Regions from separate parts of the Undibacterium sp. TJN19 genome, predicted to be linked through region 2. Evidence: riboswitches for the same ligand, from Rfam matches in the RefSeq annotation. Region 2 holds a riboswitch; the other holds the start of a gene.

Region 1 (8,067 bases), on a different contig from region 2:
CAAAAAATCATGGATTAAGCGCCATACACTCGCTTAAGCAGTTTTTTTATTTGAAGCCGTAGTTGATGCCTACAAACACATTGGAACCTGGTGTCGTGTAGTTCTTCGCCAGTTCATAATCCTTGTTCAGGGCATTGTTCCAGCGTGCAATGACGGTGGTATTTTTTGCCACATCATAAGTTGCGTACAGGTTCAGCAGATTATAAGAATCCAGCACTTTCTTGTTTGCGACATCATCAAAGCGATCGCCAGAGAAAATGCTTTCCACGCCAAATTTTGCACCTGCCCACGCATATTCAGCAGCCAGTGTACCGTGCTGTTTGGAACGGCGTGCCAGACGCAAACCTGTCGTGTCATCTTTTGGGTCCTGGATATCAACGGAAGCACGTAATGTCAGGTCAGCAAAGCGGGTAGACGCACCCACGCTCAGGCCAGACAGGGTTGCCTTGTTGACGTTATAAGAACAGCCATAAGGGTGAGTTATCTGTTCAACAGGGCAAACATTGGTGCTGACCAGCAAATCGGTTGCCTTGTTCTGGTAATACACGGCACTGACCTGGCTATCGCCCTGCTCGAAATACACCCCGATCTCTGCATTTTTGGCTTTTTCAGGCTTGTTGCTGGCGATGCCAAAACCTGGGTAATACAATTCATTGAAACTCGGTGCACGGAAACTGCTGCCATAACTGGCGTTCACACGCAGGGCATCGGTCACACGATAACCGTAAGCGATGCTGCCAGTGGTGTTGGAACCATATTGCGAGCTACGGTCATTACGTATGCTGGCACTGGCCAGATGTGCATCTTGTTTGAATACATACGATGCGGCAAAAGAATTGGTTGTACGTTTCGTGCCATTGATACCCTTTGTCGCGATACCACCCGAAACGGAATCCACATTTTCATCACGCGTTTCTGCGATCAATTGCAATATGTCTTTACCGATACGGATGTTATTCTGAAAGTTCAGGCTATCCTGACGCGTATCAATCTGGCTCTGGCCATAGGATGCATCGGTATAACTCTTGTCAGTTGCTCTGGCGTATTGCAGTGACGCAGACCAGATATCCGTCAATTTGGCACGTCCGAAAACCGCAATGGTTTCCAGTGTTCCGATACTACGGTCATCTTGTGCCGTACCTGCATCAAACTGTGCATTATTGCGGCTATGCAAGACGCTGGTACCCAATTCATAACCCTTGCTGATTTCCCATACCAGACGGCCATTGATGCTATCCATCTTGTAACCGTCTTTATCCGGGTTATAAGTGAATGTGCCTGCGCCAGGCTTGGAAGCAGAAAACCCTGTGCTTTCTTCATGGCCAGCATTCAGGCTCAGGCTCAGATTGTCAGCAACGGAACCGGTGATACCTGCTTGCAATTTGCGTGTGCCATAACTGCCAACGCCAGCAGAAATAGTTGGCGATATGACGCCTGTACCCTTCCTGGTAAAGATTTGTATTACGCCACCCATGGCATCAGCACCATACAGGCTCGACAAGGGGCCATACACGATTTCAATATGATCGACCTGCGACAGGGGAATAGATGACCAGGTCGCACCACCGGTGGTGGAAGAACCTATACGCACGCCATCAATCAACACAACATTCTGTGCATTATTGCCGCCACGGATGAACACGGACGAAGTCGTGCCTGGGCCGCCGTTGCGTGCAATTTCTATACCGCGTTGCTTTTGCAGCAAATCCACAATGGAAGCTGCACCGGATTTGGCAATTTCTTCAGCAGTAATGACAACATTGTCAGCCAATACATCTTTGGCTGCTTGTTCCTGACGACCAGCGGTAATGACCACGCTGGAAGCAGAAGCAAGCGATGTCGTTGAAGCAGTTTGTGCCAATGCGGAATAGGAAGGGAATGCGGCAGCCAATGCCAGGCTGACGGCGAGCGGTTTGAATGCAGATGTCATGATTTTCAGAAAATTAGTACACGCAGCCGACGTCCCCGCAGGCTACATTGGACAAAGCAACAGAAAGTGATTATCGTCAATGCCGCGCTAAACCCGCGGTTTGATAAAGAAGATGGCGCCATATCGCTGCGCCCTGCTATCACGAAATTTCCCCGTCCGTATTACTTCACTTATTCTGGCCGGTATCCGGGCTGACAAATATCACCATCTGACCTTCCCATGCACACAGCACAGTGGTATTGGAAAATGGCTTGCTGTGAGCCGGGACAGATCATGGATCACAGCAATTTGTACACCGTTGCGGGGGCAGCACACGTTTGCTAAACATCGTGTTTCCCGTTTAACCGCGGTTATGAACATAACCGCGAGCACCAAAACCCCGCCATTCTATAGACAGATGGGGGTCAGGGCAAGTAAAGGGGAAACTGTTCAGTAATACCAGTCATAAGCTGACTTGTGGATTGTTTGATGAATTTCGTGATGAATTGCCTGATAGGCAAGCAATTAACTGATGGCGGCTATCTTGTTAATCCAGGCATCCACCAGTTCGGCATGCAGGCTTGACATTTCTGACAGCTGGACGCCAACACGGTAAACATCACCGCTTAGCACTGAATGCCTTATCGTGCCTTTACAGGCCACTTTGAAAATTTCATTCAGCTTATCAATTCTCGGGATTTCTATCATCATGGGATAAACCCGCATGGCCACGAGATTTTCTGAACAGTGCAATAACAATCCATCTGAGGAGATGTTGATCACCTTGGCCATCGCTAACCTGCCATCCGACAATTTAATGCCAGAGCGCCAGGTAACGTTGATACGTGGTGATCTCCTCAGTTCCATCATGTTTGATTGCGAATAAAAATTGATAAGTAAAGTTGATAAATAAAGTTGATAAATGCGGTATTTACAGGCCCGAAATCTTGGTTTTCTGCAAAAATCAGGACAAACCACAGGAACAATATAAAGCAATTTTCCACGAGCAAGCAAGAATATTACCTGAATACAATATATTTCACATATTCGCCAAACGCGAAATTCTGCTGCCGCTGACAAGTTTTTTCTGCAAGTTCTTGTGCCTGCATGCCATTTTCCCAAGCCAATATCATACGCATGCTGCCTGCATGACTGACTATCAATGCTTCAGGTATCTGCTGCAAGCGCAGGTCTTCCAGCCACAAAATTATCCTTTGCGCAAACTCGACCGCAGATTCGGCGCCACCTGGCCGGTAAGTCGCCTGTGCAAGCGCCCAGGCATCGATTTCTGCACGCGGAATATGATCCCACTCCTGCATTTCCCAGTTTCCAAAATTGAGCTCCTTCAAGCGTGCATCGAAAACCGGTACATCACTGAATTGCCGTGCAAGCTGCGCGCAACGTTGTAAAGGGCTGGAAAACACAGGTATGCCGACATTCAGTTGGGGTTGCACATCCATGGCCAGTTGCATGCAATCAGTCTCGGATACGGCAATATCAGATTGCCCATAGCATATGCCACTGCCGATCAGGGGCCGGGTATGTCTGAGCAAATGCAAAAGCATGATCAGACTGCCTGTGAGGCAAGCAAACCCATATAGATAGCCACTTCACTGACTTGCTGCACAGCGCCCAGGCAATCACCGGTATATCCGCCTATCTTGCGCTGGAACATCCTGGCCATCCACCAGCTCAAAGCTATCATGAGAACGAGTGCCATCAGCAGGTTAAATATAGCGATGGGAAAAAAATACAAGACCACGTTTATCGGCAATAACACGGTCAGAAAGGAGATCAGAAATTCTGCATGACTCATTTCCTGCGCCAGCGGTTTGGCCTTGCCTTCATGGCGGGCATAATCCATGCGCCAGATCAGGCAACAAGAGGCAAGCCTGGACAAGGGATGGGCAATCAGCAAGGCTGGCACTGTCATCTCGGCAGGTAAATTGATCAGCAGGCTCAGCTTCAGTACCAGCAACAGGCATATGCCTATCGCACCATAGGCACCAACGCGTGAATCCCTCATGATGTCGAGTACGCGTTCAGGTGTCATGCCACCACCGAAGCCATCGCAGACATCGGCAAAACCATCTTCATGAAATGCACCAGTCAGCATGATGCCGGCTATTGCGGACAGGATGACTGCGACTGTTTGCGGCCACCATTGCAAAACCAGCAGATACACGGCAGAACACACCGCAGCCACCACCCAGCCTACCGCCGGAAAATAACGTGACGCCTGATGCAGCCACGCGGGATCAAACCCCACCCAGCGCGGTACGGGGATACGCGTAAAAAACTGCAAAGCAATAAAGAATAAACGTATTTGTTGCAAAACAGGCTTTCCGAAGCATTGAGCAACATTGAACAAGAATGATTTCAGTCGCTGCTCTTTTCGCTGACCTGGGCAGATGCAAATGTCGCCATCTGGTTCAGGAAATTGACTGCCGCCAATAACATGGGATAAACCAGTGCGGCACCAGTGCCCTCGCCCAGACGCAAATCCAGTTGCAAGACCGGTTTGACCTGCAATGCCTGCAACATCCTGGCATGACCGCTTTCATCAGACTGATGCGAAAATACACAGTAGTCCAGAATTGCCGGTTCTATTTTTGCCGCGACCAGCACGGCACTGGTGACAATGAAACCGTCAATCAGCAAGACCATGCGGCGCTCTGCGGCTGCCAGCATGGCACCCACCATGCTGGCGATTTCGAATCCACCAAAAGTTGCCAGCACTTCTTCCGGCTTGTGTATACCGGCATGCAAGGCCACAGCCTTTTCTATGACAGCCTGTTTATGGGATATGCCTTCTTTCGACAAACCTGTGCCGGCACCAACGCAATCAGCTACCGCTATGCCAGTCAGTTTATGCATGATAGCCGCAGCGGCTGTGGTATTACCGATGCCCATTTCACCAAAACCCAGCACATTGCCTGCCAAGCTGGCAACCAGATCGCGGCCATTTTGCATCGCGGCCTGGCATTGCTCAGACGTCATCGCTGGTTCTTGAGCAAAATTGCGTGTACCGTTGGCCACTTTCTTGTTCTGCAATTTTTCACGTGTGCCAAATTCATGATTCACACCAGCATCAACAATATGCAATGCGATGCCGTTCTGGCGGGCAAACACATTGATGGCGGCCCCATCTGCCAGAAAATTTTCCACCATCTGCCAGGTCACGTCTTGCGGGAACGCTGAAACACCTTCTGCCACTACACCGTGATCGCCTGCAAAGATAATGATTGCCGGAGCCTGCAAGACAGGCTTGGTGGTTTGCTGTATCAGGCCAATCTGCGCTGCCAATTGTTCCAGCCGGCCCAGACTGCCGAGAGGCTTGGTCTTATTATTAATGGCAGCAGCCAGTTCGGCTTCAAGGGAGAGATTGCTGGTGCTGAAGATTGTTGTCATGTGTTCAGGTCTGATATGGTTGACTTTGCTATGCAAAGAAAAACGGCCGGCAAAAAGCAGGCCTGCGCCAACTATATAAAGTCAGCTTGTTATGCGGATTAGTAATAAAACCTGTCCAGCAAAATCACCGTCCAGGTTGCGACCGCGATCAATAGTGTCAGCAAGACTGCGGCGCTGCCGAAATCCTTGGCATTTTTTGACAGTGTATGACGTTCGAGTGAAACCCGGTCAACCACGGCCTCTATCGCCGAATTGATCAACTCCACCACCAATATCAACATCAGTACAGCGATCATCATCAGCTTTTCAAAAGCTGATACAGGCAATATCAGGGCAATAACAGCGCCAATGACGACCAATACCAGTTCCTGGCGAAAAGCATGCTCATTTTTCCAGGCTGACCGAAAACCGTCTATGGAGTAGAAAAATGCCGAAAAAATACGACGCAGACCACTTTTACTTTTAAATTCGCTGACAGCTTGTTCTTTTTCAGACATCTTTGATTCCTTTAGCCTTAAATACACATGCAGGCAAACCAGCGCGCTTGCATTCTGGAGGCGGATTTTACAGGACAATAATGATCAGACAAGCAAATTTGCCTGCCGTAAGCTGATTTAATGTCGTACGGCCTCGTAAAAATGCACTACTGGCTTGCGGTATTTTGGTGACGAAGCAGTGACGGCAATTTCACATTATGGTATAACAAGGATATTGCAGCGCACCAACCACCATATGAAAAACGATTCCACTAATTCAGACAAGACGTCCATCCAGGTCATAGAGCGCATGGTGTCTTTGCTCGATGCGCTTTCGCGTTACCAGGACCCTGTCAGTCTGAAAGAGCTGGCGATTGTCACAGGCCTGCACCCTTCTACTGCCCATAGAATTTTGAACGACATGGTGATTACGCGCTTTGTCGACCGTGCAGACACCGGTTCTTACCGACTGGGCATGCGCTTGCTGGAGCTGGGCAACATCGTCAAAAGCCGCCTGAACGTGCGTGAAGCCGCGCTGGAATTCATGCGCGCCCTGCATCGCCAGACTAACCAGACCATCAACCTCTCAGTACGCCAGGGTGACGAAATTGTCTATATCGACCGGGCTTTTTCTGAACGCTCAGGCATGCAAGTGGTGCGTGCGATTGGTGGCAGGGCACCACTACACCTGACCTCTACGGGTAAACTATTTTTGTCGCTCGATGAGCCCAAGGCAATACGTGCCTACGCTACCCGTACCGGTCTGGCCGGACACAACAAGAATTCGATCACGGATCTCAATAAACTGGAAAAAGAACTGGCAGCCGTACGTGAAAATGGGTATGCCAGGGACAATGAAGAACTGGAACTGGGTGTACGCTGCATGGCCGCAGGCATTCATGATGACAGCGGCAAGATGATCGCCGGCTTGTCTATCTCAGCCCCGGCTGACCGCTTGCAGGAGGAATGGCTGAGTAATCTGACCGATACGGCCAGGCAAATTTCATTGACGCTGGGTTATATAGAATCCCGTTAAACATGCGGGTGTTAAAACCAGCGTCGCTCTTTTGCTACGATGCAGGCCTTTGTACCAAGGCCCTCATCAGCCGACATATTCAATAAAGTCAAAGCCATTCTGTATCACGCCAATGACTTTCAACTTGTTTTCCTGTCCTTCGGTAAAACTAGCCAACGCTCCGGCAAGGCTAATCTTATTGGTGCTTATCTCATTTTTCCAGTAGTCATAACCAGCCTGATCGGGGATGCGCCCCAAAATATTCTTGTACAAGGTCGTCAGAAAAGTATCGACCGAAGGGCTGGCGCCATACAAGGCCTGAAATTCTTTCGATTGCATGAACCCTGCTGCTACTGTCGTCAGACTGGACCCTTTGTCCATGTCCTTGATCCAGTAACCAAGCCCTGCCAGGTCTGGCGTGCGGCCAAAAGCGGCCTGGTAGATACGATATGCCTGTCCAGCGGTTCCATTGATGTCCAGTGCTACGGACAGGTCAGAAAATTTTAGCCGTTCCATGTTACTGAGCGTATCAGTGCCTTGTGAATTCGGCTTGGCCACAGTGAAACCGCTGTTATTTCCGGCTACTGTATAAGCCGCTCTCAGGCCAGCGTATTGTGCCGTATCAAGCCCCGCCCCACCGTCAATCACATCATCACCGCCACCTCCGTTGATGAGGTTATTGGCGGCGTTACCTGTCAGCTTGTCACTGAAAGCCGTACCGATAATATTTTCTATTGTTGCATCAAAGGCAATGGATAAATTATTGAGGGCAGCGTCGCCATTGGCAATGCGTCCGACAGAATTCAATGACCCCGGTGTCAGATTGATGGTCGCAGCTGCCGTAGTCCTGGAGACATCGATTGTATCAATGCCGCCTGTATCGTTGATGATCTTGAGCGTGCGGCCATCCATATCGTTATAGACATAGGTATCATCGCCTGTATGATACGCCTTGCTCCCGTACAGGTATTTCAAGGCCAGCATGTCGTAGGTTGCGAAGAATTCGCCTTGCTGGTTTTGTGCGATCGGGTTATAGGACATGATGGAAATCCAGCTACTGTCTTCGGAGGTCGCCAGATAATTACCCGCTTCAGGGCTGGGTGGCTCCCCGGCATTGTAGTTGCCTGGATGATTGAGACCTAGCGCGTGCCCTATTTCGTGTATCAGTATCTTGTAGGCCTCGCTGCCCTTTTCATAACTCACATTCATGTAGGTCGTTGACATGAACAAATCACCACTGCCAGCAGTAAATGCTG
Region 2 (8,067 bases):
ATGCCTGCAATTGCGCCGCCAGCAATTGCACCATGTTCATGGAAAGGGCATTCAGGGTTTTCTCAGTATTCAGGGTAGCGACACCCAATTGCCGGCCATCTGCGGTTGCCAGCGTGCTGAACAAGACTGGCGCTGTCATGCGTTGCTCCATACCGGCTGACGTTTTTCCAGGAAAGCGGCAACACCTTCTTTTTGGTCTGCGGTATCAAACAAACCCAGAAATGCCTCACGTTCTTGCGGCAATACAGCGGCCAAGGGTTGCTTGCGTGCGCCCTGTATCAACTGTTTGCATGCCTTGACACTGACAGGACTTTGCTTGCCAGCCTGTTTTGCCAGTGCCAGTGCACGATCAAGTGCCCCGCCAGTCGCCACCACCTCTTCCACCAGACCTATGCGTAGCGCTGTGGCGGCATCGATACGTTCACCGCACAAGATCAGGCGTTTGGCCCATCCTTCTCCCACCAGCCAGGCCAGGTTTTGCGTGCCGCCTGCACAAGGCAGCAGGCCGACTGTGGCTTCTGGCAAAGCCATTTGCGCCTGCGATTCTGCAATACGCAGATCACAGGCCAGGGCACATTCCAGTCCACCGCCCATTGCATAGCCATTGATGGCAGCAATCGATACGCCACGGAACTGGCTCAGGGTTTCAAATGCTTCGCCAAAGCGTCGTGCCATGTCCAGTGCCACTGCCTTGTCACCATCGGCAAATAATTTCAGATCGGCGCCGGCGGAAAAGAACTTTTGCCCCTCACCTGTGACGACCAGGCTGTAGATTGCCGGGTTGGCATTGAGGTCATGCACCAGTCGCGTCAGGGCCTGCAAACCCGCTGAGGTCCAGGTATTGGCGGGTGGGTTGGCAATCGTCAGCAAGGCCGTGTTGCCGATGACTTCACATTGCAGGTTGGTGTAGCCAGTGTATTGTGTGGCGTTACTCATAAAAACTCCTCATTCGTAGTTTGACTTAGCATGTGGCGAGCCACGATGACACGCATGATTTCATTGGTGCCTTCCAGTATCTGGTGGACCCTGACATCGCGTAAAAAACGCTCTAGTGGATATTCACGGATATAGCCATAGCCACCGTGGATTTGCAGTGCTTCATTGCAAACAGTAAAACCGGTATCGGTCGCCAGTCGCTTGGCCATGGCGCAATACACAGATGCATTCGGCGCCTTGCTGTCGAGTTTGCTGGCAGCCAGGCGCACCATCTGGCGTGCGGCCACCAGTTCGGTTTGCATATCTGCCAATTTGAATTGCAGTACCTGAAAATCGGCCAGTTTCTTTTGAAACTGCATGCGTTCATTCATATAGGTTTGCGCGCTATTGAGTGCTGATTGCGCAGCACCGATGGAACAGGTAGCGATATTGATACGCCCCCCATCAAGGCCACGCATGGCAATGCGAAAACCCTCTCCTTCTCTTCCCAGCAAATGGGAACGGGGTATGCATACCTGATCAAAATTGACCGTACGAGTGGGCTGGCTGTTCCAACCCATCTTGTCTTCTTTCTTGCCATAGCTGATGCCAGGCAGGTTTGCCGGTACCGCAAAAGCAGAAATACCATCCGCACCCTCACCACCTGTACGTGCCATCACTACCAGCATATCGGTCGCCCCGGCACCGGATATAAATGCCTTGCTGCCATTAAGTACATAGTTGTCTCCGTCCAGTCGGGCGCTGGTGCGCAGTGAAGCTGCGTCCGACCCTGAACCTGCTTCAGTCAGGCAATACGAAGCCAGTTTTTTACCGGTTGCCAGCAAGGGTACCCAGTCATTTTGCACCTGTGTTGCCCCCCAGTGGGCAATCATCCAGCTTGCCATGTTGTGTATGGTGATATAAGCCGTGGTTGATGGACAGGCACGTGCCAGCTCTTCAAACACAATTGCCGCATCCAGCCTTGTCAGCCCCAAACCACCCAGGTCTTCTGGCACGTACATGCCGCAAAAACCCAGCTCGCCGGCATGGGCGATGACATCCAGCGGAAACATGGATGTCGCATCCCAATGCGCAGCTTGTGCCGCCATTTCATGGGCGGCAAAATGTCGGGCAGATTGCTGGTAGGCTCGCTGGTCTTCAGTTAATTCGAAGTCCATGACGATTTCCTTACTTGAGCGAGATAGTCGTATTCACCTTGCCAGCTGTTACGCTGTCATCAAACCAGCGTGCCGTAATCGTCTTGGTCTGGGTATAAAACTGGATAACCTGTTTGCCGTAAGGCCCCAGGTCACCAAGTTTGGATGCGCGTGAGCCAGTAAAGGAAAACAGCGGGACAGGTACGGGGATAGGTACGTTGATGCCGATCTGTCCGACATCGATATCTTCTTCAAAAGTGCGTGCAGCAGCGCCAGACTGCGTGAACAGGGCCGTACCATTGCCGTTGGGGTTGGCATTGATGATGGCAATGGCTTCGGTCAGGCTATTGGCACTGACTAGACACAGTACCGGGCCAAAAATTTCTTCTTCATAGATGCGCATGCCTGGTTTGACACCACCAAATACGGTAGGGCCAACGAAATTACCGGATTCATAGCCCGGCACATGAGGCTGTCTGCCATCAAGCAATAATTCAGCCCCTTCGCTGACACCTTGCGCAATCAGGCGCTCTACCCTCTCCTTTGCCGTGCAGGAAATGACAGGGCCAATATCCGTATTGGCCTCTGCACCCGCATTGATTTTCAGGCTGCGCGCTTTGTCCAGCAATTCTGGCACCCATTCTTGCGCCGCACCGACCAATATCACCACCGACAAGGCCATGCACCGCTGCCCGGCTGCACCAAAAGCAGCGCCAGCGAGATTGTTCAAGGTTTGTTCTTTATTCGCATCAGGTAATACGATGGCATGATTTTTTGCACCCATCATGCACTGCGCCCGTTTGCCTGCCAGCGTAGCGCGTTGATACACATGCGTACCCACGCGGGTAGAGCCGACGAAAGACACGGCCTTGATATCGGGGTGATCGCAAATCGCATTCACCACATCTTCGCCGCCATGCACAACATTCAAGACGCCAGGTGGGATACCGGCCTGCAAGGCCAGCTCAACCAGACGCATGGTGACCATGGGGTCTTGCTCTGAGGGTTTCAGGATAAAGGTATTACCACAGGCAATCGCCATCGGGAACATCCACAGCGGTATCATCGCCGGAAAGTTGAAAGGCGTGATGCCGGCACAAACCCCTAAGGGCTGGTTCAGCGTATAAGTATCAACGCCGCTGGCGACATTATTGGCGATCTCACCCATTTGCAGGTTGCCGATATTGGCCGCATGCTCGACCACCTCAAGGCCGCGGAAGATATCGCCTTCTGCATCGGCCAGGGTCTTGCCCTGTTCGGCTGTCAGCAATGCAGCCAGCTCCGCCATGTTTTCACGTATCAGCTGCTGGTATTTCAAGAAGATGCGGGCGCGAGTACCGATGGCAGTTTTGCGCCAGGTCTTGAACGCTGTCTTGGCGCTTTCTACAGCAGCCTGCATTTCTGCATCGGTAGCAAATGGCACATGCGCCAACACCTGCTGCGTTGCCGGATTAATGACGTTACGCCATTGCGTGGCTTTGGATTCGACTAATTCACCGTTGATGATGAGCTTGACGGTAGGAACCTGGGAGAGAATTGTCATGATGTCTTGCCTGTACTTTCCTGATTGCGCACGGACACACGGCGGAAACTCGTCCGCAACATAAGCCGTACTGATGCCTGAAAACAGCATGCACATACAGTTCATATATGCATGCTGGCCATGGACGCGACCATGCAAACGCATAGTGCGCATCCGCCACGCACCTTCCGTACGTGACCAGACCCAAGGAAAAAAAGAGAAAGAATTGTCAGAAGCTGATGTGCGCCAAACCTGATAACCAGGCTAAGAAAACCAGTTATCCAGACACAATGCATCGCTTCAAACACAGCCTTCCGCAATGTTTTCCGTAAAGATCAACAGGCCGGTATCCGGGCTTGCAAGTCTTGTTACATCGCCTTCCCAGTCATGCATGACCAGTGGCGTCGATGATGTAACCGCACTCACTTACCGTTGCGGAGGCAGCAGGGGCTTGGTCGCTGGCTTCTGACTGGCCAGCGACGACCACTTTCCCGTTTAACGCTACTCAAGAAAATGAGCAGCGCACCTGTTATTTTTAGAATAGCACAGGAATTGACGTTAACGTAAACGTTAATTGGTGAAAAAAATTCAAGAGGTGCTTTAGCGCAGGATTAAGCATGGTTGAACTTGTCGGTCAATTACAAAAATAACAGCGTCATTCCAACCTGCTTTTAGCTGGAATAAAATCAATGAGGACTTACACAAAATTGACCCGGCAAGACATCAGCGACGCAGGCAGTGCTTTTTATTACGGCGAGAAGCAACGTAGCTGCGGTTTTGCGCAAGCCCTATCAGCTTTGACGCGCGACAGAGCGACTATCAAAGTCAAACCGTCAGTACAAGTCCACTTACACTTTGTTGCGCATTAATATAAAACACGCAATTAATTGATTGACATGGTTTTTACGGTCATGCACCATCATCCGGCTTAAAGCAGCAATTGTGCTCTGTCTTCATGCCTGGGCATGTGGATATGCGGCTTTGTTCATCCACTCTATTCAACTTCATTTGCTTACATGAAAAAATCAACTACCTCTGGCGCTGTTCGTTTATTGTCATCAAGTCTGGCATTGTCTTGTCTGGTAGCACCTGTGCTGGCGGCGGACTATAGTCCCTATCCCAAGGCCGGTATTTATGATGCCAGCGATAAAGGTTTTGAGCGTTTGCTGACGGTAAAACCTGACGGCAAATTCACACTGGAAGTTTCTGAGAAAGGCAAGGCGGGCAATTTACGCAGCGGGTCCGGGGAAGGTAAATTATCCGATGCGCCTGGCGGCTGGAACTTTAGCGAGGGACGTTGCACTATGACCTTGAAACGCGCTGCTGGTGGCATGCAATTGCATGTAGAGGCATGTGCAGGTTCCTGGGGCGATGTTCCCTTTGATGGTAAATATGCGTTCCAGGGTGAAGAAGTTGCTGCGGCTCCTGTCAAACCAGCATTAGTTGCTACACCAGCGCCCAAAGCAGCTGCGCCAGCTCCTGTCGCAAGCACTATGCCCGCCCCTGCTGCTGAGCCCGCTGGAGCGGCCACAACGCCCACCAGCACGATGTCACTGTCGCGCAAGGAATGGAAAGATAAATGGGGCCAGGTTACGGCCGAATTCATCACTGGCCACCTTGTGCAGGTATTGGCACAACGGTCCAGTGACACCCCGACAGGCCCAGGAATTGATCATTATTCAAATGCGGCAGTTATTGTCGATACCATTAACGACTATGAAAAGGCCACTGCTGCAGAGATGGCAAAACCGCCTTTGAAACAGTACGCACTTCCTTTGCCGGTTGTCACAGCCAAAGAAGGCGTGAAATTTGAAACTGAATGCAGTTATGGCAAATCTGCCATGGCCTTTGTAATCAGTGTCGACAGTTATGGAAAAGGGAATATTCTCACCCGCAAGCGGTTCAGCGCCTGGATGCTGGATAGCAAGCTGCAACTGACTGAAGTCAAGCCTGCCAGCAAGGTCAAATGCCCACAAACAAGCGCGTTCTATTGAAGGCACTTGCAAGCTATCATAAAAATTTGATCGGACACTGAAATGATGCTGCGTAGATTTGCCGGAAAATTTGCTCTCAATTTTCCAATCGCTCAACACCATCGTTCAGCGTCCATCTCTCATGGTGCAAGCTAAAAGGCACATTCTCACAATAAAGTGAAAATGTGCCTTACATCAATCATGCCAATTGAATAAACGCGATCAACAACAATCCTGATGCTCTTCATCCGCCGTTACAGTCGCCCGCAGCAATTTGGCGGCTTGCACCATGTTTTCCAGTGCTGCGATGGTTTCTGGCCAGTCGCGGGTTTTCAGGCCGCAGTCAGGGTTGACCCATAGTCTGGCGTCAGGCAGCACGCTACGGGCTTTTTGCAATAGTCTTTGCATTTCTGCGACACGTGGCACACGTGGCGAGTGAATGTCGTAGACGCCTGGACCGATATCGTTGGGATACGCAAATTCGCCAAAACCTTCCAGCAACTCCATATCCGAGCGTGAGGTTTCTATGGTGATCACATCGGCATCCATCGCAGCTATCCACGGTAGGATATCGTTGAATTCCGAATAGCACATATGGGTATGGATCTGGGTATCGTCTTTCACCCCTGCTGAGCACAGTTTGAAGGCGCGCACGGCCCAGTCCAGGTATGCCGCCCAGTCTTTGCGTTTTAGTGGCAAACCTTCGCGGAAAGCCGGCTCATCAATCTGTATCATGCCTATGCCTGCTTTTTCCAGGTCAGTGACTTCGTCACGCAAAGCCAGCGCGATTTGCAATGCCGTGGCTTCACGTGGCTGGTCATCACGCACAAAGGACCATTGCAGCATGGTGACAGGGCCGGTCAACATGCCTTTCATGGGCTTGCTGGTCAGGCTTTGTGCATATTCGCTCCAACTGGTCGTCATTGCTTCTGGCCGGTACACATCACCATAAATGAATGGTGGCTTGACACAACGGGAACCATAGCTTTGTACCCAGCCATTCAGAGTAAAGCCATAACCCCACAATTGCTCGCCGAAATATTCCACCATGTCATTGCGCTCTGGTTCGCCATGTACCAGCACGTCGATATCGAGCCTCTCCTGTTGTGCCACGACCAGGCGTATTTCTGCGCGCATGGCTTCGAGATATTCCAGGTGCGCCAGGCGGCCCTGCTTATAGGCGGCGCGTGCCTGGCGTATTGTTTTGGTTTGCGGGAAAGAACCTATGCTGGTAGTCGGAAACAATGGCAATTGAAAACGCTGCTGTTGCTTGCCTATACGTTCTGCAAAAACATGATGACGTTCAGCGTCTTTGGCTGTCACCGCTGCAAGACGTTTCTTGACCATCATGTTATGAATGCGCGAAGAATTGCGGCGACTGAGAATGGCGCTTTCTGCTGCATCAAATTGCGTGACGACTGCCGTTGCATTGCCATTCAACGCCTGCTTGAGTGCGACAATTTCAGTCAATTTCTGCGTGGCAAAAGCCAGCCAGTTTTTGCTTTCTTCATCCAGTGCAGTTTCATAAGCCAGATCGACTGGCACATGCAACAGTGAGCAACTTGATGCTATCCATAATTGCTCGCCCAATTGGGCATGCGCTGGCTGCAACTGCTTGAGCAGGCTGGATAAATCTGCACGCCAGATGTTGCGGCCATCAATGACGCCGGCGGACAAGACCCGGCCTTGTGGCCAGTTTTCAAGCAAGGCCGGCAATTGTTGTGGTGCTCTGACGAGATCCAGATGCACACCTGCCACTGGCAAGCTATGCAGTAATTCGGCACGATCCTTGACTGACTCAAAATAAGTTGCCAGCAAGAGTTTGGGTGTTTGCGCCGACAAGGCGGTATAGGCCAGCGGGAAGGCGTTCAGCCACTCAGCATCCAGGTCCAGCGCCAGGATAGGCTCGTCGATTTGCAGCCATTCGACGCCAGCCTGTTGCAAGCGTGCCAGCAGCTTCTGGTAAGCGGGAATAATTTTGGGCAACAAATCCAGTGAATGTGACAAGCCATTTTTTACCTTGCCCAGGTACAACAGGCTGAGTGGCCCCACCAGCGTGACTTTGGCCTGATGACCAAGGGCTTGCGCTTCTGCCAGTTCATCAAACAGCCAGTTGACGCCACCGTCAAAGTTCAGGTCAGCAGTCCATTCGGGTACAAGATAATGGTAATTGGTGTCAAACCATTTGGTCATTTCCATGGCGAAATGTTGCGGGTTACCACGTGCTGCAACATAGTAATCGGCTAATGTCAGTTCTGCTGCATGGAAGCCAAAACGGGCAGGCAGAGCGCCCAACAAAGCCAGTGTATTCAGTACCTGGTCGTACCAGGCGAAATCACCGACGCTGACATAGTCAAGGCCAGCCTGTTTTTGTAGTGCCCAGTGGCGGGCGCGCAAGTCACTGCCTGTGTCGCGCAAGGTCGCTTCGCTTACCTCGCCACGCCAGTATGCTTCTTGGGCAAATTTCAATTCACGTTGCGCACCTATGCGCGGAAAACCC

The links. A riboswitch is a leader RNA that binds a small molecule or an ion and turns the genes downstream of it on or off. The one in region 2 is predicted to bind cobalamin.
Region 1: linked by a shared signal. The riboswitch ahead of ACO0LH_RS24530 (TonB-dependent receptor domain-containing protein) and the one ahead of ACO0LH_RS21305 (CoA-acylating methylmalonate-semialdehyde dehydrogenase) in region 2 are both predicted to bind cobalamin.

What each region holds. Positions count from the first base shown of each region.
Region 1 covers NZ_JBMPPL010000012.1:142,828-150,894, reverse strand. Annotated here, with positions in the region: gene ACO0LH_RS24530 (TonB-dependent receptor domain-containing protein) at 47-1,930, opposite strand; cobalamin riboswitch at 2,091-2,321, opposite strand; gene ACO0LH_RS24525 (PilZ domain-containing protein) at 2,435-2,923, opposite strand; gene ACO0LH_RS24520 (histidine phosphatase family protein) at 2,929-3,474, opposite strand; gene ACO0LH_RS24515 (adenosylcobinamide-GDP ribazoletransferase) at 3,477-4,244, opposite strand; gene cobT (nicotinate-nucleotide--dimethylbenzimidazole phosphoribosyltransferase) at 4,289-5,320, opposite strand; gene ACO0LH_RS24505 (diacylglycerol kinase) at 5,419-5,817, opposite strand; gene ACO0LH_RS24500 (IclR family transcriptional regulator) at 6,053-6,832, shown strand; gene ACO0LH_RS24495 (DUF4214 domain-containing protein) at 6,899-8,067, opposite strand, start outside.
Region 2 covers NZ_JBMPPL010000009.1:65,800-73,866, forward strand. Annotated here, with positions in the region: gene ACO0LH_RS21290 (enoyl-CoA hydratase/isomerase family protein) at 1-139, opposite strand, end outside; gene ACO0LH_RS21295 (enoyl-CoA hydratase) at 136-936, opposite strand; gene ACO0LH_RS21300 (acyl-CoA dehydrogenase family protein) at 933-2,093, opposite strand; gene ACO0LH_RS21305 (CoA-acylating methylmalonate-semialdehyde dehydrogenase) at 2,104-3,615, opposite strand; cobalamin riboswitch at 3,919-4,139, opposite strand; gene ACO0LH_RS21310 (hypothetical protein) at 4,611-5,588, shown strand; gene metE (5-methyltetrahydropteroyltriglutamate--homocysteine S-methyltransferase) at 5,790-8,067, opposite strand, start outside.